Regions from separate parts of the Lentzea kristufekii genome, predicted to be linked through region 1. Evidence: riboswitches for the same ligand, from Rfam matches in the RefSeq annotation. Region 1 holds a riboswitch; each other region holds the start of a gene.
What was found. A riboswitch is a leader RNA that binds a small molecule or an ion and turns the genes downstream of it on or off. The one in region 1 is predicted to bind S-adenosylmethionine.
Positions count from the first base shown of each region.

Region 2: another riboswitch for S-adenosylmethionine. It lies ahead of thrC (threonine synthase); the one in region 1 lies ahead of SK571_RS44045 (methionine ABC transporter ATP-binding protein).
Region 3: another riboswitch for S-adenosylmethionine. It lies ahead of SK571_RS01760 (aminotransferase class V-fold PLP-dependent enzyme); the one in region 1 lies ahead of SK571_RS44045 (methionine ABC transporter ATP-binding protein).

Region 1 is NZ_JAXAVV010000041.1:35,620-42,785, reverse strand. Features, by position in the region: gene SK571_RS44065 (ABC-F family ATP-binding cassette domain-containing protein) at 1-708, opposite strand, end outside; gene SK571_RS44060 (4-(cytidine 5'-diphospho)-2-C-methyl-D-erythritol kinase) at 773-1,738, opposite strand; gene SK571_RS44055 (MetQ/NlpA family ABC transporter substrate-binding protein) at 1,793-2,551, opposite strand; gene SK571_RS44050 (methionine ABC transporter permease) at 2,622-3,305, opposite strand; gene SK571_RS44045 (methionine ABC transporter ATP-binding protein) at 3,302-4,300, opposite strand; SAM riboswitch class I at 4,522-4,615, opposite strand; gene rsmA (16S rRNA (adenine(1518)-N(6)/adenine(1519)-N(6))-dimethyltransferase RsmA) at 4,704-5,534, opposite strand; gene SK571_RS44035 (transglycosylase family protein) at 6,502-7,166, opposite strand, start outside.
Region 2 is NZ_JAXAVV010000013.1:245,900-253,065, forward strand. Features, by position in the region: gene SK571_RS26750 (DNA internalization-related competence protein ComEC/Rec2) at 1-1,394, shown strand, start outside; gene thrC (threonine synthase) at 1,405-2,661, opposite strand; SAM riboswitch class I at 2,673-2,816, opposite strand; gene holA (DNA polymerase III subunit delta) at 2,895-3,872, shown strand; gene SK571_RS26765 (hypothetical protein) at 3,885-4,694, opposite strand; gene rpsT (30S ribosomal protein S20) at 4,793-5,059, opposite strand; gene SK571_RS26775 (glycoside hydrolase family 3 N-terminal domain-containing protein) at 5,185-7,166, opposite strand, start outside.
Region 3 is NZ_JAXAVV010000001.1:354,827-361,992, forward strand. Features, by position in the region: gene SK571_RS01750 (RluA family pseudouridine synthase) at 1-287, opposite strand, end outside; gene lspA (signal peptidase II) at 387-1,136, opposite strand; gene SK571_RS01760 (aminotransferase class V-fold PLP-dependent enzyme) at 1,160-2,491, opposite strand; SAM riboswitch class IV at 2,529-2,643, opposite strand; gene SK571_RS01765 (potassium/proton antiporter) at 2,982-4,460, opposite strand; gene SK571_RS01770 (M28 family metallopeptidase) at 4,583-5,515, shown strand; gene SK571_RS01775 (TetR/AcrR family transcriptional regulator) at 5,488-6,054, opposite strand; gene SK571_RS01780 (SRPBCC family protein) at 6,113-6,568, shown strand; gene SK571_RS01785 (hypothetical protein) at 6,550-7,166, opposite strand, start outside.

The DNA.
Region 1 (7,166 bases):
CTCCTTGCGCGCCAGGTTCTGCCGCTTCTCCTCCAGCGTGTCCGCGAGCCGCTGCCGTTCGGCACGCGCGTAGATCCAGTCGGCGTAGCCGCCCTCGTACTGCTCGACCTTGCCGTTCACCACTTCCCACGTGCGGTTGCAGACGGTGTCGAGGAACCACCGGTCGTGGGTGACGACGACGAGCGCGCACCTGCGGGCCAGCAGGTGCTCCGCGAGCCACCGCACACCCTCGACGTCGAGGTGGTTGGTCGGCTCGTCCAGCACGAGGAGTTCGAGGTCCTGGATCAACGCCGCCGCGAGCACGACCCGACGCCGCTCACCGCCGGACATCCGCGACACCACGGAGTCGAGGCCCAGCGCCGTGATGCCGAGTCCGTCCAAAATGGACCGGACGCGGGCGTCGGCCGCCCACTCGTGCTCGGCGTCGAACCCGAGCGGGTCGATCACCGCGTTGCGCACGGTCGACCCGTCCGGCAGTTCGGTGCGCTGCGTCACGACGGCCATCCGCAGGTCGCGCGACCGCGACACGCGGCCGTCGTCGGCGGGCTCCACCCCGGCCAGCACCTCGAGCAGCGTCGTCTTGCCACCGCCGTTCAGGCCGACGACGCCGATGCGGTCGCCTTCGTTGACGCCGAGCGACACGCCGTCGAGCAGCGGCCGGACGCCGAACGACTTCGACACGGACTCCAGGTTGACCAGGTTGGCCATCAAAACCTCACGACTAGTAAGAAACTGCCCGATGCAGGCTACCCAGGAAGGCCGAAGCCCTCGGTCACGCGTGCACCTCGGGTGGCGTCGGCTTGGGCTCTTCAGTCGCGATCGCGCGCGCTCCGGGCACCGGCCCGTGCGCCACGCGCACCGTCCGGCACACACCGGCACCGGCGAGCTCGGCGGCCACGCGCACAGCCGTGTCAGCGTCCTCACACAGGAACGCCGTCGTGGGGCCGGAACCGGACACGATGCCGGCCAGCGCGCCCGCGTCGACGCCCGCGCGGAGCGTCCGGCGCAGGTTCGGGCGCAGCGAGACCGCCGCGGCCTGCAGGTCGTTGCCGAGCAGCAGGGCGAGCTGCCTCGGGTCGCCGGAGGACAGGCCCTCCAGCACCGCCTCGACGGCGCCGACCCGCGGCGGATCTCCGTCCGCGCGCAGGCGGTCGAGCTCGTCGAAGACGTCCGGAGTGGACAGTCCACGGCGGTCGAACGCCAGCACCCAGTGGAACTGGTGGCGGCCCAGCACGGGCACGATCCGTTCGCCGCGGCCGGTGCCCAGGGCGGTGCCGCCGTAGAGGGCGAAGGGGACGTCCGCGCCGAGCTTGCCGGCCAGTCCGGCCAGCTCGTCGCGGCTGATGTCCAGGCGCCACAACGACGACAGGCCGACCAGCGTCGCCGCCGCGTCCGCGCTGCCGCCCGCCATGCCGCCCGCGACCGGGATGGCCTTGCGGATGACGACGCGGACCTTGGGGTCGTCCGCGTCCTTGCCGACGTGCGCGGCCAGCAGCTGGACCGCACGCCAGGCGAGGTTCGAGGCTCCGGTGGGCACCTGGTCGGCGCCTTCGCCGTGGACCTCGACGCCTGGCTCGTCGGCGACCGCGACCGTGACCTCGTCGACCAGCGACAGCGCCTGGAAGATCGTCACCAGGTCGTGGTAACCGTCCGGGCGCACGTCACCTACGGCCAGGTGCAGGTTGACCTTGGCCGGGACGCGAACTGTGACCGGGGGAGGAACGACTGCGAGCACCATGTCAGCGTACGGGCGTTCTGGGGTCCCGGACTCCTCCCCCGGTCGGTGTCACGGTCAGACCGGGATGACCGAACCGCTGAACGTCTGCTTGATGTAGTCCTTGACCTGCTGCGACCCGAGGAGTTCCGCCAGGTCGCGGACGCGCTTGTCGTCCTTGAGCTCGGTGCGGGTGACCAGGCCGTTCGCGTTCGGGTTGCCCTCGGCCTTCTCCAGCGCGAGCGAGTCGGTGGCCGGCTTGAGGCCCGCGTCGATGGCGTAGTTGCCGTTGATCACGGACGCGTCGGTGTCCTCCAGCGACCTGGGCAACTGGGCGGCCTCCAGGGGCACGAACTGCAGGTTCTTGGGGTTCTCCGCGAGGTCGCGCACGGTCGGCTGGTCGACGGCCTTGAGCTTGATCAGGCCGTTGGCCTCCAGCAGCTTCAGTCCGCGGGCCTCGTTGGTGGCGTCGTTGGCCACCGCGATCTTGGCGCCGTTCGCGAGCTCGTCGAGCTTCTTGACCTTCTTGGAGTACAGGCCGAGCGGCTCGACGTGGACCGGCTGGACCCACTCGACCTTCGCGCCGCTCTCCTTCGTGAACGTCTCCAGGTACGGAACGGTCTGGAAGTAGTTGGCGTCGAGCGACCCGTCGACCAGCGCCGTGTTCGGCTGCACGTAGTCGGTGAACTCGACGACCTCGATCTTCAGACCCTTCTGCGCGGCGAGGTTGTCGGCCACGTACTTGAGGATCTGGGCGTGCGGGACCGGCGAGACGCCGACCTTCAGCGTGTCGGACGCGCTGGAACCACCTGACGAGCAAGCGGACAGAGCAGTCAAACCGGTCAAAGCTACTGCGATCAGGGCAGCACGAATACGCATGACGTTCCTTTTGAGAAATTGCTACGGGTCAGACGGAGGCGTGCCGGCGCCGGTCGGACGCACGGGCGGCACGGGTGAAACCGAACTGGATCACGGTGGTGAGCACGGCGAGCCACGCCACGGTGCTCCACAGGATCCGGTCGTTGAAGCGCTGGTAGCCCTCGCGGATGGCCAGGTCACCGAGGCCGCCGCCACCGATCACACCCGCCATCGCCGAGTACCCGATCAGGGCGATCACGGTGACGCCGATGGCGTTGATCAGCGCGGGCAGCGACTCGCGGATGAGCACGCTGCGCACGATCTTCAACGTCGAGGCGCCGGTCGTGATCGCGGCCTCGACCACGGTCACGTGCACCTCGGACAGGATGTTCTGCACGAGCCGCCCCACGAACGGGATCGCTCCCACGGCCAGCGGCACGATGACCGCCGTGCTGCCGATGGAGCCGCCGACGATGAGGCGGGTGACCGACGTGAGCGCGACGAGCAGCACGATGAACGGCATCGAGCGGCCCAGGTCGGTGACGAAGCTGAGGATCCTGTGCACCGCGGCGTTCGGCCGCAGCCCACCCTTGGCGGTGAGCTGCAGCCAGACTCCTGCGGGAACTCCGAAAACCGTGGCGATGACGGTCGCGACGCCGACCATGTAGAGCGTCTCGCCGGTGGCCTCGACGAGGAAGCCGACGACGTCGGACCAGGGTGTTGCAGACCTCACGCAGCTACTCCCTGGGGGCCCTTCAAGGACCTCTGCACGGAGCCGCCGGCCTCACCGATCCACTCCAGAGCGGAGTCCGAGCGCTCGCCGTTCAGGCCGAGCCGGAACCGCGCGACCGGCGTCTCGCCCAGCCGCGTGAGGCCGCCACCGACGATGTTCAGCTCGACGCCGAACCGGTGCGAGGCCTCGGGCAGCAGGGCGCCGACCGCGGCGAACCCGACGAGCACGATGTCCGCGACGCGGTCGTAGCTGCTCTCGTTGATCGGGTTGAGGTCGACGGCGGGCAGCAGCGCACTGCTCGTGCGGCTCGCGACGTCGTTGACCAGGTCGAGCACCTTGCCGTGTTCGACGACGCGGCCCTGCTCCAGCACGGCGACGTCATCGCAGATCTTCCGGACCACGCTCATGTCGTGCGTGACGACGAGCACGGTCACACCCAGCTCAGCGCGCGCACGGTCGAGCACGGTCAGCACGGAACCGGTGGTCTCCGGGTCCAGGGCGGACGTGGGCTCGTCGGCGAGGAGCACGGACGGGTTGGCGGCGAGGGCACGCGCCACGGCGATGCGCTGACGCTGCCCGCCGGACAGCTGGTCGGGGTACGAGGCGGCCTTGTCGGTGAGCCCGACGAGGTCCAGCAGCTCGCCCACACGGGTGCGGCGCTGCGGTCCGGGGACGCCCGCGGACTCCAGCGGCAGTGCGATGTTGCCGGCCGCCGTGCGCTGACGGAGAAGCGAATCCCCTTGCGGCACAACGCCGATCTGCCGGCGAGCGGCCCTGAGGGCCGACCCGTCGAGGCTGGTGATGTCGGTGCCGTCGACGCGGATCGCCCCGGAGTCGGGGCGCTCCAGCAGGGCGACGCAACGAGCGAGCGTCGACTTGCCGGCGCCACTCGGGCCGACCACGCCGAGCACGGTTCCGGCCTCGACGTCGAGGGTCACGCCGTTGAGGGCACTGACGCCCTGGAAGGACTTGGTGAGGTTTTCGACAGTGATCACGTCTGCTCCACGGCTGCGCGCGACGGCACACAGTCCGTTCGTGGCGGACGTGCGCGGTCGAAGGTTCTGCTCAGGTGTGTGCGCCACTCGTTGAATGAGTGCGCGTCAGAGGACTTTGAGAAGGCGCCCTAGACGAGTTGGCGACGACATGCAGAAGACGAGCGACGGCACTGGTCGATGACTCGACGGCGCGTCAGCATTCGCACGGTACCCATGGTGCTCCTCCATCGGTCCTGGCGTTAGCACCTGCCCGCATCCAGCGGGTGGTTGCTGCGACGTCGTAGAGCCAGGTCTCTCAGTCGCTCCGGATGGCAAGTAGCAGTCAACCGGACGGACGTTCGGTTGCGCAAGCCAAAACCGGATTCGTTCGACAGATCACACTGTTGGCCGAAGGATCCCCGGCCTAGACCTCGGCGATCCGGATGAAGTCGATCACGCTCAGCTGCTCGCCCCTGACCTGGGGATCGATGCCCGCTTTCTCGAGCAGTTCGTCGATGTTCCCCGGGTTGCCGGCCCAGCCCTTGAGCGCGGCCCGCAACGTCTTGCGGCGCTGGGCGAACGCGGCGTCGACGATCTGGAAGAGCTTCTTCCGATCCACTGTGGACAGCGGCTTTTCGTGACGCTGGAAGGAAACAAGGCCGGAGTCGACGTTGGGCGCAGGCCAGAACACGTTCTTGCCGACCGCGCCGGCCTTCTTCGCCTCGGCGTACCAGGCGAGCTTCACGCTGGGGACGCCGTAGATCTTGTTGCCGGGCTTGGCGGCCATGCGGTCGGCCACCTCCGCCTGCACCATCACCAGACCCTTTTGCAGGCTGGGAAGTTCGGCCAGGAGGTGCAGCACCACCGGGACCGCGACGTTGTACGGCAGGTTCGCGACGATCGCGGTGGGTTGCGCCGGCAGGTCCTCTTGGGTGACTTTCATGGCGTCCTTGAGGACGACGTGGAGTTTGCCGGCGTTCTCCGGGTCCATCTCCTGGACCGTTTGCGGGAGGCGGTGTGCCAGTGGGGGATCGATTTCGACCGCTACGACCTTGCTGGCATTGGGGAGCAGGGCGAGCGTCAGGGAGCCCAGGCCTGGGCCTACCTCCAGGACGATGTCGTCCTCGGTCAGGCCTGCTGCAGTGACGATCTTGCGGACGGTGTTGGGGTCGTGCACGAAGTTCTGGCCCAGCTTCTTGGTTGGGCGGATGTCCAGCTCTGCGGCTAGACGGCGGACTTCGGCAGGTCCCAGCAGGCTCACTTGGGCATTCTCGCAGGCTTGGTGGTGGAGGGGTGGGCTGGGACCTCTCCGGGTGGGCTTGGGGTGGGGGTGCCGGGTCGGGTTGCGTTGGCTTGGTCGCGTTCCGGCGGGGTGGTCGCCTTGCGGGGGCGGGCGGGTTGGCACCGTGCGGGTCGGCTTGCGTGGGCTGGCGCCGGTTCCAGCGGGGTGGGTCGCCAATGCGCTCGGGTCGCCTTGCGTGGGTGGCTGGGCGGGCAGTACCGGGCCGGTGCCGGTCATCGCCGCTTCGCGTCGATAGCGATTGGGGCTTGACCTTGAGCCTCTGGCGGGATGCTGTGACGGCCGGAAAAGGGCCGGGCTGAAAAGCGCCCGGCCGTGCCCATGAGGGGAGCATCCCGCCCACTCAAGGTCAAGCCCCAATCGCAGTGCGGTGGTTGCGTCACCACCGCTTGACCAGCAGACCTAGGTTCACACGCCTCGGCTTCGCCATTGCCTTGGGCGGAAGGGTGGCTCGGCTTCGCCGTTGCCCTTCGCGCGTGGAGGGACGCCTCGGCTCCGCCGTTGCGTTGGATGGCAGGGTGACTCGGCTACGCCGTTGCCCTGGCGCCTGGCGGGACGCCTCGGCCCCGCCATTGCGGTTGGCGGCAGGGTGGCGCGGCTACGCCGTCGCCCGTTGCGTGCGGAGGGACGCCTCGGATTCGCCAGTGCCATGGGCGAGAGGGTGGCTTGGCGGTCGGCCTGCGTGATGCCTGCATGCCGCATCCGCACGCCGCATCTCGCCCGTCGTTTGTTCCACCGTGCTCTGCCACACCCCGTCAGGTGCTCGCCGATACCCGCCCCGGCCACGTCGCGTCCGGTGCTCGCCCGCTACCGCTCTGCCGCATCTCGTCCAGTTCGGCGGATCTCGACGTGAGCGGCCCGGCAACGACTGGGGCCGCCCGTGGCGAACCAGGGCGGCCTCAGTCAGGGGACGGAGAGAGGTTTACGGCAGGCCGAGCTTCGCGCGGCAGCCCGGCCAGGCGCCGTACGTGCCGCCTGCGCGGTCGCGCAGCTTGGTGGCCACGGCGATCTGCTGTTCGCGGGTTGCCTGGTGCGGGAGCGAGGCGTAGGCCTGGCCGCCGTGTGCTGCCCAGGTGCTGGCCGAGAACTGGAGGCCGCCGTAGTAGCCGTTGCCGGTGTTGATGGCCCAGTTGCCGCCTGCTTCGCACTTGGCGAGGCGGTCCCAGACTTCGCCGTCGGGCAGCGGCTTGGTGCCCACGGTGATCTTCTTGGGCTTCGGCTCCTTGGTGATCTTGCCGCCGATCTTCTCGCGGCTGATCTCCTTGCCGTTCTTCACCGTCACGCGGTAGGTGCTGGTCTGCTCGCCCGGGGTGCCGGGGTCGGTGACGGTCTGCTGGCCCGCGGTCATGTTCGGGTCGTTCGTCTTCTCGACCGGCGGGGCGACCGGCTCGTTCACGTTGATGACCGTGACGCCGGTGCGGGAGATGTAGACCTCGGCGCCCGTGGCCAGCTTGACGTCCGTGCCCGAGGCGACGGCGTCTTCCGGGCCGAGGGAGAGGTTCTCGCTCTTGAGCAGCTCGTCGACGGTCAGTGCGGTCGTCTGGACCTCGCGGACCGGGTTCGCGCCGTCGAACAGCTTGATGTTCT
Region 2 (7,166 bases), on a different contig from region 1:
TGTTGTTGCTGCGGATCAAGAAGACGCGGACGTTGGTCGTCGCGGTGCTCGTCGGTGGGTTCGTGGTGCTGGTGCCGCTGAGAGTTGTGGCCCCGGTCTGGCCGCCCGACGGGTGGAAGGTCGTCAACTGCGACGTGGGCCAGGGCGATGCGCTGGTCCTCGCGACCGACGACGCCGACACGGCGGTGCTGGTCGACACCGGGCCCGATCCCGGTGCGGTCGACCGGTGCCTGAAGACGTTGGGAATCAAGCGGATTCCGCTGCTGGTGCTGACGCACCTGCACGCGGACCACGTCGGCGGCCTCGACGCCGTGCTCACCGGGCGTGCGGTGGGGGCAGTCGCGGTCGGTCCGCTCAAGGAGCCCGCCTGGGCGTGGAGGGAGGTCGGCGAACGGGCACGCGCTCACGGAGTGCGGGTCGTGGAACCGAAGGCGGGCGAGCGGTTCGCCTTGCCGGGACTGGAGTTGGAGGTGCTGGGACCGAGGCGGCCGCCGATCGCCGAGGCCGAGAACACGACGGTGAACGACTACTCGCTCGTGCTCAGGGCGCACACGAGGGCGGGCCGGGTGCTGCTCACCGGTGACGTCGAGCTGGCCGGCCAGGCGGCGTTGCTGGGGGAGCGGGACCTGAGCGCCGAGGTGCTCAAGGTGCCGCACCACGGTTCGCGGTACTCACTGCCCGCGTTCCTCAAGGCCGTGCGGCCTTGGGTGGCGCTGGTGAGCGTCGGCGCGGGCAACAGGTACGGGCACCCGAGTCCGCACGTCATCGACGTCCTGCGGACGGGAGGTGCGTTGGTGTTGCGCACGGACAAGGACGGCGACCTGGCGGTGTTGCCGGGAAACCGAATCGTACGAAGGAGACGAGATGGTCTGGGTCAGGTTGTTCAACGCGCGTTACCCGATTCCCGGCGGCACGCCGGGCCTCGCGTGGGCGCTGTGGCAGACGAACTACACGGCGACGCCGTGGCCGCACGACGAGGTGAAACCCGATTTCGGTTACTACATCTGCGAAACGCTCGAAGACGGCACCCGCGCCATCACGCACAAGGCGGCGACCACGCACGTGCTGCCGCCGACGAAGGCGGCGACACCGGAGGAGGCGTACGACCTCGTCGCGGAGCACGTGTTCGACGACGCTCTGCGGGTCGCGCCGGACGTCTGGCACGACTACCACTACAACGCGCTCAAGGCGGAAGCCCCGTGGCCGCAACGGATCGTGGCGTGGCGCGCGACCGTGGAGCCGGTCGGGCCGCACGTGGTGGACGGCCTGCAACGGTTTCCGCGCACGGGCTGGCTCAAGACGGACGCGATCTCCCTGTGAGCCCCGGAGGCCAGGGATCAGACGTGAAACGGCTCGGAGACGCGAGCGCGTCTCCGAGCCGGGAGAGGGGATGATCGGCGGTGATTAACCCAGTGCCTTGATGACGGCCTCGGCCGACGGCGGGACCGTCGCGCGCGGGCCGACCGTGTCGCCGAGCGCGTCGAGGGTCTTGAGGCCGTCGCCGGTGATCAGCAGCACGGTCTCGGCGTCGGGGTCGAGCTGGCCCGACTCGAAGAGCTTCTTCGCCGTCGCGACGGTCACGCCGCCGGCGGTCTCGGCGAAGATGCCCTCGGTGCGGGCGAGCAGCTTGATGCCCTCGACGACCTCTTCGTCGGTGACGTCGTCGATGGCGCCGTTGGTGCGGCGCACCGCGTCGAGCACGTACGGGCCGTCTGCCGGGGCGCCGATCGCCAGCGAGCGGGCGATCGTGTCCGGGCGGACCGGGCGGATGACGTCGTGGCCCGCCTTGAACGCGGCGGAGATCGGCGAGCAGCCGGTGGCCTGCGCGCCGAACACCTTGTACGGCGTGGCTTCGACGAGGTCGAGCTGGCCGAGTTCGCGGAACGCCTTGTCGACCTTGGTGAGCTGCGAGCCGGAGGCGATCGGCACGACGATCTGGTCGGGCAGGCGCCAGCCGAGCTGCTCGGCGACCTCGTAGCCGAGCGTCTTCGAGCCTTCCGCGTAGTACGGGCGGACGTTGACGTTCACGAACGCCCAGTCCTCGTTCTCCGCGGCGAGTTCCTGGGCGAGGCGGTTCACGTCGTCGTAGTTGCCGTCGACGGCGATCAGGGCGCCTTCGTAGACGGCGCTCATGAGGATCTTGGCGCGCTCGAGGTTGGAGGGAACGAGAACGACGGACTTCCAGCCCGCACGGGCGGCGGCCGCGGCGACGGCGTTCGCCAGGTTGCCGGTGGACGGGCAGGCCAGCACCTTGAAGCCGAGCTCGCGGGCGGCGGCGAGCGCGACGCCGACGACGCGGTCCTTGAACGAGTGCGTGGGGTTGCCGGTGTCGTCCTTCACCCAGATCTTGCGGACGCCCAGGGCCTTGGCGAGGTTGTGGGCCTCGACCAGGCGGGTGCCGCCGGGATCGGTGTTCGGGTGCTGTTCCACAGTGGACGGAACGGGGAGGAGGCCGCGGTAGCGCCAGATCGACCTGGGGCCGGCCTCGATGTCCTCGCGCCGGATCTTCCCGAAGTCGTAGGCCACTTCCAGCGGCCCGAAACACTCGAGACAGGCGTACTCAGGAGCGAGAGGGGTTTCGTTCCCACATTCCCGGCACAGCAGTGCCCGGGCAGGGCCGAGGTCGAACTTCGTGCTCGTGGGCACAGTGACAGCAGTCATCGCGAGGTATCTCCTCATCTTTCCCGCGAAATCGAACGGGTCGGAATTGGCACCGTGATCGTCTGCGCGGTGCTGAGCACATGGCTCTGCACATGGCGCTGACGCCGGTTGCCGGGGCTTCTTCGGGCCGTTCCCTCTGCCCCTCTGGATGAGCGGTGTTCAGTTGTGGCCACCAACGTACGGCAACAGTCCGTTGCGCATCCACAGACGTCCACGATCCGGGACGTGGGAAGATGCGGAGCGTGAGCGCACCGGAGTCACTGCACCTCATCGTCGGCGAGGAGGAGTTGCTGGTCGAACGTGCTGTTCGGGCGGCTCTCGAGGCCGCACGAGAGGTCGATCCGACCGCCGACCTGACCCGCGTCCAGGTGACTGATCTCACGCCTCCCGAGCTGGCCGAACTGGTGAGTCCGTCGCTGTTCGCGGAGGGTCGCGTGATCGTCCTGCAGAACGGGCAGGACATCAGCAAGGAGGTCGCCGACATGGTGCTCTCCTACGTCAAGGCGCCCGCGGACGGCGTCACGCTCGTCGTCCTGCACACGGGCGGTGGCCGCAGCAAGGCCGCCAAGGACCTGCCCGGACAGCTGAAGAAGGCCGGCGCCGCGGTCACGGAGTGCGGCAAGGTCGCCAAGCAGGCCGAGCGCGAGGCGTTCGTGCGCAACGAGGTGCGGCGTGCGGGCGGCAAGATCGACTCCGAAGCCGTCGCCACGCTCATCGACGCCGTCGGCACGAACCTGCGCGAGCTCGCCGCGGCCTCGTCGCAGCTCGTCTCCGACACCGACGGCAAGGTGACGGTCGAGGAGATCCGCCGCTACCACCAGGGCAAGGCCGAGGTGACGGGGTTCGCCGTCGCGGAGAAGGCAGTGGTCGGTGACAGGGCGGGCGCCATGGAGGCGTTGCGCTGGGCCATGCAGCTCGGCGTGCCGCACGTGCTGGTCGCGGACGCGCTGGCGGACGCGGTGCGCACGGTCGCGCGGGTGTCCGCGGTGGGCCGCGCCGACCCGTTCAGCCTGGCCGGGCCACTCGGCATGCCGCCGTGGAAGATCAAGAAGGCGCAGGCCCAGTCCCGCGGCTGGGACCAGTCGGGTCTCGCCGACGCCATGCAGGTGGTCGCGGGGCTCAACGCCGACGTGAAGGGCGTGGCGGCCGACGCCGACTACGCGCTGGAGCGTGCCGTGCTCCGGATCGTGGCCGCGCACAGCCGCCGCTGACCTGCCGCCGGATCACTCCCGGCGCGGGATCCCGATCAGGTACTGGGCTTCCGTGAAGCCGGGTTCGACGCCGATCGTCCACTCGAACGACTCGGTGCCGTCCAGGCCGTCGACGATCCGCCGCAGTTCCGCGCGCCCGTACATGCGCAGGAACGACACGACGCTGTCGAAGAACATCATGAACGGCAGCACCGGCACGACGTAGGTCAGCGCCAGCCGCAGCAGGTACCGCGGCAGGGGGTTGCGCTGGAACGGTGCCGCGAGCAGCACGGCCAGCGTGAGGAAGAACGGGAAGACGAGCACGTAGAGCCACGACCGCTTGGTGTCCACGACGACCATGGGCTGCCGGGTGTCGACGGCGTTCTGCAGCATGCGCGAGGCCAGCGCGGGCGGGAAGTGGTGGAAGGCGCCGTAGATCGTCCGCGTCCCATCCAGCCGGCAGTCCGTGGCGTCGACGGACGTGGGCACGTGGTCCACCGAGCAGCACGGGTCGGGCAGCCGCCGCCGGTTCCGGGCGGCGGCGCGCTCGAACGCGGGCACGTTCGGCACCAGGTCCGTCAGCGTGACCTGGGTGTGGACGCCCTGCGCGTGCAGCCGCCGCTGTATCAGCGGTACCGGCCCGCCCGAACCCGCGCAGAGATCGACGATCCGGTGGTCCGCGCCCGACCGCAACGCCAGCGCCAGCGGCCGTGAGTACTCGCGCGCGGCGTCCGTCAGCCGGTAGATCGTCATGATCGACTCGGTGTGCAGGGTCCGCAGCACGGGCGGGGTGCCGTCGAGGTCGTGCAGCTCGAAGAAGTCGATCCGCGCAAGCGATTCCATGGAGCTACGCCTACCGTGCCCGAGGCCACATGCGAAAGGGCTCCACCTCCCGGAGGAGGTGGAGCCCTTTGCAGAAGCTCGAAGCGCTACGAGCGAGATCAGCCCTCGAGGGAGTTCGCGCGCAGGGCCATCGCCGACTTCTTGTTGGCGGCCTGGTTGGCGTGGATGACGCCCTTGGTGGCGGCCTTGTCGAGCTTGCGGGACGCGTCCTGCAGCAGCTCCAGGGCCTTCGCCTTGTCACCGGCCTCGGCAGCCTCGCGGAACTTGCGGATGGCCGTCTTCAGGGACGACTTGACCGACTTGTTGCGAAGGCGAGCCTTCTCGTTGGTCTTGATCCGCTTGAGCTGGGACTTGATGTTCGCCATGCGACATCACCCTTCTTGTCGAAACCGGAGTTCGTGACGCGCTATGTCGGCACCGGCCACAAGGGCCAGGTCTCCTCCACGGCGGAGAGCCGCGCGTTCACGACGACGAAGGATATCAGGCCAGCTCAGCGCACCGTGAAGGTGGCCTTCTCGGCACCGACCACCGCCTCGTAGCCACCGCGGGCGACCTCACGGCGCCCGTCACCGTCGACGTCGCCGACGGTCAGGGCCAGCTGCGAGAGCTTGAACGACACCTCGACCTGCTTCGACTGCCCCGCAGCGAGTTCCACGCGGGTGAAGCCCACCAGCCGGGCGTCCGGGGTCAGCACCGGTGAGGCCGGCTGGCGCACGTAGACCGGCACCACCGCGGTGCCCGCACGCGTACCGGTGTTCGCCACCGTGAACTTCACCACGCCGTCACGACGATCGACGGACACCGTGGTCCCCGAGGTCGTGAACGACGTGTACGACAATCCGTGCCCGAACGCGTAGAGCGGGTCGTACTTCGCACCCGCCGAAGTGTTCGCGCCCGGCAGCTGGTCGTAGGTCAGCGTCGGATCGCCCAGCGCCTTGGGCCACGAGATCGGCAGCTTGCCGCTCGGGTTCACCGCGCCGAACAGCACGTCGGCGATCGCCCGGCCACCCTCGCTGCCCGGCAGCCAGCCCGCGACCAGCGCGTTCGCGTCGGCCGCCGCACCGAGCACCTGCGGACGCGCGGTCAGCAGCACCACGACCACCGGCTTGCCGGTCGCCTGCACCGCGTCCACCCACGCCTGCTGCTCGGCCGTCAGCATCGGGTTCTCCGTGTCGGCGGGACCCTCCGCACCGGGCTTCTCACCCAGGACGACGACCACCGCGTCCGCACCGTCCGCCTCAGTCACCGCCGCGGCCTGAGTCGGAGCGTGCACGACGGACGCACCGGGAACAGCCTCGCGAACACCGGTCAGCACGGTCGCGGTCGGCGGCAACGGCGAGTCGTCCGGCACGCCCTGCCACTCGACGGTCCAGCCACCGAGCTGACGACGCACGTCGTCCGCGGTCTCACCGGTCACGACGATCTTCTTGGCGGACGTCGGCAGCGGCAGCACGCCGTCGTTCTTCAGCAGCACGGTGCCCTCGGCGGCGGCCTTGCGCGCCAGGTCCCGATCCACGTTCACCACGTTGCCGTCGGCCTTGGCCGGGTCCACGTACGGCTTCTCGAACAGCCCGAGGTCGAACTTGAGCTTCAGCACCCGCCGCACGGCCTGGTCGATCCGCCCGCGCGACACCGAACCGTCACGCACGTTCGCCAGCAGCAACGACGTGAACTCGGCCGCGTTCGACGGTTCCATCGCCATGTCCACACCGGCGTTGACGCTCATCGCGATCGCCGTCTTGTAGTCGGGCGCGACCTTGTGGCGGTCCACCAGGTACTTCATGTCCTGCCAGTCCGAGACCGCGACGCCCTTGAAGCCCATCTTGTCGCGCAGCTGCGTCTGCAACATGTACTTCGACGCGTGCACCGGCACACCGTTGACCGAGCCGGAGTTGATCATCACGGTCTTCACGCCCGCGTCGAACTGCGCCTGGAACGACGGCAGCACGAGGTCCTGCAGCTGCCGGATCGGGATCTGCGCCGCCGCGCGGTCGTGACCGTTCGCCGGCGCCGAGTACCCGGCGAAGTGCTTCGCCGTCGCGGTCAGCTGCGCGGTGTCGTCCACCTCGGCCTGCTGCCCGCGCACGTTCGCCGCCGCCAGCTGCCCGGACAGGAACGGGTCCTCGCTGTAGGTCTCGTAGTAACGGCCCCAGCGCGTGTCCCGCGCGATGTCGGAGACCGGCGCGAAGTTCCAGAAGACACCCGTGGCGCGCAAGGCCTTCGACGCCGACACACCGATCGCCTCCTGCAACGCGGGGTCCCACGTCGCGCCGAGCCCGATCTGGTGCGGGAACATCGTCGCGGAGATGACGTTGTTGTGCCCGTGCACGCCGTCCGCGCCGTAGATGATCGGGATCTTCAACCTGTTGTGCTCCAACGCATAGCGCTGGATCGCGTTGTTCATCTCGGCCCACGCCCTGGGCGTGTTGTCGAGCGGCGCGTCACCACCGCCGGACAGGATCGAGCCGACGT
Region 3 (7,166 bases), on a different contig from region 1:
GGCCCGGTCCAGCCCGGCGACGGGTGTACGGCGACCCCGACGGGCTTGTCGACGACGATGATGTCGTCGTCCTCGTGGATGATCTTCAGACCCTCGACGGGGATCGCCTGGACGGTGATCGGCTGCGGCGGCGCCGGCAGCGTGATCTCCAGCATCGACCCGGCGGTGAGCCGGTCGGACTTGCCGACGACCCGGCCGTCGACCAGCACGTCGTCGGCGTCGGCGATGGACGCGATGACGGTGCGGGACAAGCCGAGCAGCTTCGCGAGACCGGCGTCGACGCGCATGCCGTCCAGACCGTCGGGAATGGGCAGCGTTCGGTATCCGCTCACGCGGGGCCTCGACCTTCTTCTTCTTGCAGAACCTGCTGAAACTACCAGGAGCGGCTACTTCGACTCCTGCAGACCGTCCTGCTCCACGAGCGGCTCGGCGTTCTTGTGGACGGTGCCGTCGTAGTCGTGCTGCAGCAGCGCCAGAACGATGATCGTCACACCACCGCCGACGATCGCCATGTCGGCGACGTTGAACACCGGCCACACCTGGCCGTACGGGTCGAACAGCGACAGGAAGTCGACCACGTGGCCGCGCATCGGGCCCGGCTCGCGGAAGAGCCGGTCGGCGAGGTTGCCGACGGCACCACCCAGCACCAGGCCGAGGCCGACGGCCCAGCCCTGCGAGCGGAGGTTGCGCGAGATCCAGACGATGAACCCGGCGACGCCGAACGCGATCAGCGCGAGGATCCACGTCATGCTCTCCGCCATGCCGAACGCGGCGCCGGGGTTGCGGACGAACGTCAGGTAGAGCACGCCACCGAACAGCTTGATCGGATCGGCGCCCTCGAGGAACGCGACGGACACGACCTTGGTGAGCACGTCGAGGGCCAGCACGCCGGCCGCCAGGATCGCGAGGATCTTCGTCCTCGGTTCCGGCAGCGAACCGGAGATCGAACCGGCGATGGAGAACTCGTCGTCGTCCTCCGCCTTCGCGGGGGACTCCGCGGGTTTCTCCCCCGCGTCCGGCTCCTCGACCACGATCGCGGGCGTCGCGACCGTCTCCGGGTCGCTGACCTGCGCTTCCGCCGGCTTGTCAGCGACCTCCCCGGAGGCTTTCTCCTCGGCCTTGGACTCGTCACTCACCAGGTCATTGTCCACTACAGGGACTACGCGAGGAACGGCGGCAGGGTTCGGTTGTCGTCCTGCGGCACCCAGCGGCCGTCGCGCTGCTCGTAGGTCCACTTCGGACCCTCGGTGACCAGGGTGCGCAGCGCGGCGATCAGACGATCGACGTGCTCGGCCGTCGTGCCGAGTCCGATCGACGCGCGCACGGCACGTTCCTCGTGCGATCCGGCCTGCTTGACCAGACGCCCCACGATCACGTGCGCGCAGAACGCTCCGTCGCGCACACCGATGCCGTACTCGGCGGACAGCGCCGCCGCGAGGAAGCCCGCGTCGAAGCCCGAGATCGTGAAGCTCACGACGCCGACCTTGTCCGCGTCGGCCAGGATCGCCAGCTCGCGGAAGCCGGGGATGGTGCGCAGGCCGTTCTGCAGGCGGGTCAGCAGTTCCTGCTCGTGCGCGACGGTCTGCTCCCAGTGCCGCGACAGGATCTCGCAGGCCGCGGCCAGCGCGTGCACGCCGACGACGTTCGGGCTGCCGGCCTCGTGCCGCTCGGGCACCGCGGACCAGGCCACGCCGAGGCGGTCGCCGTGGTCGGTCACCTTCGACGTGGCACCGCCACCGACCAGGTACGGCTGGGCCTGCTGCAGCCAGTCCGCGCGGCCGACCAGCACACCCGCGCCGAACGGCGCGTAGATCTTGTGTCCGGAGAACGCGATGTAGTCGACGCCCAGCTCACGGGCGTTGATCGGACGGTGCGGGGCGAGCTGCGCGGCGTCGAGCGCGATGCGCGCGCCGTGGCGGCGGGCGACCTTCGCGAGCTCGGCGACCGGCCACAGCTCCCCCGTGACGTTGGACGCCCCGGTGACGATCACGAGCCGAGGGCCGACCGGGGCGGCGGCCAAAGCCCGGTCCAGTGCAACCACTGCAGCACCGGACGAAGACGGAGCGGGAACACGCTGAACGTTCGGACCGCGCCACGGCAGCAGCGCCGCGTGGTGCTCGCTGTCGAACAGCACGACGGCGGTGTTCTTGGGAACGCTGCGCGCCAACAGGTTCAGCGAATCCGTGGTGTTGCGCGTGAAGACGACGGCGTCGGAGGAGTGCGCCCCGACGAACCTGCGGATGCGGTCGCGGGCCTGCTCGTAGACGCGGGTCGAGACCTGCGAGGCGAACCCGGCGCCGCGGTGCACGCTGGCGTACCAGGGCAGCAGCTCGTCGACGGCGTCGCGGACCTCCTGCAGACAGGGCGCCGATGCCGCGTGATCGAGGTTGGCGTAGGTGACGCGCTCTCCGGTGACCAGGGGAACACGCAGGTCGGCGCCGACGACAGCCGGAACGGAAGTGGTGGTTCCAGGGGTGATCGCGAGCGTCATCGAGCTGCCTCCGAGGCCAGGGGCCCCGCCCAGCGAAGGCCCGCGCTTGACCGGCGCCCCACGCGCCGGACCAGGTCCTCACCAAGGGCACCCCACCGCGGTTGGAGGGTTGCCGGCCAGCAAGCTTGGGCTTGACGCTGGCTCTCATGACCTGCCGACGACGTTAGCGGAGGGTGACACTCCCGTCGACACCCGATTCACATGCTGAGAAGCCTCGGAGACCGACTAGTAGAGCGTCGCGGCTTAGCTGTGCTGCGTTGAGTCGCGCACGGGGCTGGGCGGCCTGGTCGGTCGTTACCGAAGCCCGGATGGTCGCGCGCTCACGCACGTCGCCGCCGAGTTGGCGGCAGAAAACTGCCGGCGCAAACGTTTGCTGATCACCCCAACTACCGCCAACCGCGCAGGTGACAGCCATGAGAGCGCGATCTTCATGATCGAAAATCAGCAACCTGCCGCCATCGCTATCCCAAGAGATAGCCGCGACGCTCTACTAGTCGCCGGTCTCGCCCTTCCACCTGGCGTAGCGGCCGGCCCTGTCGACGGCACGTACGCGCCGCTCAGCAGCGTCACGCACCTCTTCGGTGGTGACGATGAGCAACTGGTCGTCCGTCTGCAGCCTGGTCGTCGGTTGTGGCGTGAAACTCTTCCCCGAGCGCACCACGAGGCTGACCGTGGCTCCGGTCGGCAGCCGCAGTTCGGACATGTAGACGCCGTGCAGCTTCGACCCGCGCTGGATGTGCACCTGCAGCAGTTCGGCCCCGAGCTCGTCGAGCGGCGAGGCGTCGACCTGGACCTCCTGCGCCTCCCCCGCCTTCACCAGCCCGAGCCGCCGCGCGAGGAACGGCAGCGTCGTGCCCTGCACCACCGTCAGCACGATGACCAGCAGGAACACCACGTCGACCAGCTCGCGGGCACCCTCGACGCCCTGGATCAGCGGGATCAGCGCGAACACGATCGGCACCGCGCCGCGCAGCCCCGACCAGGAGAGGAACGCCTGTTCCCGCCAGGGCACCTTGAACGGCAGCGAGGCGAGGACCACCGACAGCGGCCGGGCCACGAACGTCAGCACCACGCCCGCGACCAGCGCGGGGAACAGCACGTCGAGCAGGCGCGACGGCGAGGCGTAGAGGCCGAGCAGCACGAAGAGCCCGATCTGGGCGAGCCAGCCGAGGCCCTCGGCGAACGAGAGGGTGTCGGCGCGGTGCGGCAGGCGGGCGTTGCCGAGGACCAGCGCGGCGACGTACGTGGCGAGGAATCCGGAGGCGTGCAGGAGGTCGCCGGCCGTGTAGGCCATGACGCACACCGCCACCGTGGCGAGCGGGTACAGACCGGTGGAGGGCAGCGCCGCGCGTCTGAGCCCGGCCCCGCCGAGGTACCCGAGGGCCACGCCGATGAGCGCCCCCGCGCCCAGTTCGTAGATCACCAGCAGTGGCGCGGTCCAGGAGATCTGGTCCGAGGAGGCCAGCAGCACCACGGCGATGTAGACCGGCGCGTCGTTGAGGCCGGACTCCAGTTCTAGTGCGCCCGTGAGCCGTGCGCCGACGCCTAATGAGCGCAGGACGCTGAAGACGGCGGCGGCGTCGGTGGACGACAGGACCGCGCCCCACAGCAACGCCATCCGCCAGTCGAGGCCCAGCAGGAAGTGCAACGCCGTTCCGGTCACCGCCACGCTCACCGCGACGGCCACTGTGGACAGTGCGACGCCCAGCCGCAGGGAGGACCTCACCGCGCTCCAGCGGGTGGTGATGCCGCCCTCGGTCAGGATCAGCACCAGCGCCGCGATGCCGAGGGACTGGGTGAGGTCGGCGTCGTCGAACCTGATGCCGACGACGGACTCGCCGAGGACCACGCCGATGCCCAGGTACAGCAGGAGTGAGGGCAGGCCGAGGCGAGTCGACACCCGCACCGCGATCACGGAGATCAGCAGTACGGCAGCGCCGATGCCCAGAACGACCGTGACGTCACCCACCTGGACCATTCTGGTTGATCACCACCGATTCCGACGAATCCGACTATCGCCTCTACCGGGCTCATGCACGGAGGAGCATGTTGATCAGTGGCTCAATCCCTAACCCTGCACGGAGTTGAACCATGAGGATCCTGATCGCGCTGGCGGCCGCCTTGATGGTGACCGGAGCGACCACTGCGCAAGCGGCGGCACCCGCGGCTCTCGCCGCACCGAACATCAACGTCGCGAACGTCCAAGCACACCTCAACCAGTTCCAGTCGATCTCCAACGCCAACGGCGGCAACCGCGCACACGGACGACCGGGGTACCTGGCCTCGATCAACTGGGTGAAGAGCAAGCTCGACGCGGCCGGCTTCGCGACGCGCGTGCAGTCGTTCACCTACAACGGCGCCACCGGCTACAACCTGATCGCGGACTACCCCGGCGGCGACCTGAACAACGTCGTCATGCTGGGCGGCCACCTCGACAGCGTCACGGCGGGCCCCGGCATCAACGACAACGGCACGGGCTCCGCGTCGATCCTGGAGGTCGCCCTCCAGATGACGGCCACCGGCTTCCGGCCGACCAAGCACGTGCGGTTCGGCTGGTGGGGCGCGGAGGAACTCGGGCTGCGCGGCTCGACGTTCTACGTGAACTCCCTGTCCACGACCGAGCGGTCGAAGATCAAGTCGTACCTGAACTTCGACATGACCGGCTCGCCGAACCCCGGCTACTTCGTCTACAGCGCCTCCGGTCAGCCCTCCGGTTCGCTGGCGCTGCAGCAGTCGTTGCAGGCGGGCTTCCAGTCGAAGGGCGTCGCGACCGAGCTGACCAGCGTCGGCGGCCGCTCCGACCACGCGGCGTTCGCCCGCTCGGGCATCCCGGTCGGCGGCACCTTCACCGGCGCCGAGGGCATCAAGACCTCGGCCCAGGCGCAGAAGTGGGGCGGTACGGCCGGCCAGGCCTACGACCGCTGCTACCACCGCTCCTGCGACACCACGTCCAACGTCAACGCCACGGCGCTCGACCGCAACGCGGACGTCATCGCTCACACGTTGTGGGCCGTCGCGTCCTGATCTGATTTCTGCGTGAGCACCTGCACGGCCTCGTCGAGCACCGGTTCGACGAGGCCGGGCAGGGTCGCCCACATCTGCACCTGCCCCAGGTAGAGGCTGAACGCGATGAGCGCGCGCTTCTTCGCGTGCTCGTGGTCGAACCCGAGTTGCTCGAACAGCTCGGTCAGGTAGCCGATCCGCTTCACGGTGACGCGCTGGAGGACCGGAGCGATCACCTCGTGGCCGGCGCCCGCCTGCAGTGCCATCTCCACCGACCCCTTGCGGGTCTGGTCGAGCACCACGGTGAACAGCGTCCTGAGCTTCTCGTGCGGGGTCCTCCCGGACTCGGCCAGCTCGATGACCTTCTCGGTGTGCTCCCGCTCCCACCGCTCGACCGTCGCCTTCAGCAACGCCTCCCGGTTCGGGAAGTGGTGGTAGACGCTCCCCTTCGTGGCTCCGGCCCGCGCCGCCAGGGGCTCGATCGCGACGGCCTGGAGCCCGCCTTCGGCCAGCGCTCTCAGCGCTATCTCAGTCCAGTCGTCACGATTTCGCCGCACCACGGTTCCATACGCTAGCGTACGTTCCAGGAACATACGGAAGCGTATGGAGGGGATTCGCATGATCAAGAACGTGCACACCCGCGACCTCGGCGTGCCCGCAGGCCCGTTCGTCGAGCGCGTCCAGGAGCTCTGGCCGCCGGCCTGGGGCAAGCAGGAGTTCGACCGCCCGCTGGGCGTCGGCGCGGACGGCGGGCACGGCCCGATCCGCTACCGCTGCACGGAGTACGTCCCCGGCGAGTCGATCACCTTCGAGTTCACCGACATGTCGGGCAGCCACACGCTCTCGGCGTCGGGCACGGTCCTGCGGCACGAGCTGATCGGCCGGTTCGGCCTCGTGGACCGGCTGCGCTGGGCGCTCGCGATCAGGTGGCTGCACGACGCGTGCCTGGAGGACCTGTTCGACGCCTGCGAACGAGCAGCGGGCCGGGAACCGAAGTCCCCGGCCCGCTGGTCGTGGTACGTGCGCCAGGTGCGGCGCCTGTTCACCCCGAAGCGTCAGCCACAGCGCGCGTGACGCGGCAGGAGGACACCGTCCTTGCGCGCGGCGCCGTAGACGTCACCGTTGTCGGCCAGCACGGATCCGTACACGCTGGGCGGGGTGTCGAGCTGACCCGGCGCCCGCCACACCGCGTTGTGCTCGTTCGCTCCTGAGACCTTGCCGAGAACGTGCCCGGAGGCGTTCGCGTCCACCGGGCCGGAGAACTCGGGGAAGGTGCGCACGATCTCGCCGTCCAGCCCCCACTCGACGACGGTGCTGGGCTGCTGCCCGTCGTGGGGCGCCGACCTGCCGAAGATCCGGCCGTTGCGGATGAACCCCACCTCCGCCCGGTGGTCCCCCGCCAGCGGCTCCAGCGTCGTCCGGTTCCCGTCGCGGTCCCAGACGTGGCTGGACCACTTCTCCGGCGGTCCGTACTCCATCGCGACCACGTTGCCGTCGTCGTCGATGCCCTTCACAACGCGATCAGGCCCGTTGCGGGTGTTCGGCAACTCCCGGGGTGTCGTGGATCCGGCCGGCCACACCACGAGCGGGCCGCGAGAGCCAGACACACCGGCGACGTCGCCCCCGTTGTTGATGTGCTCGCCCCACGACCAGGAGGTGCCGGGAGCCGGTT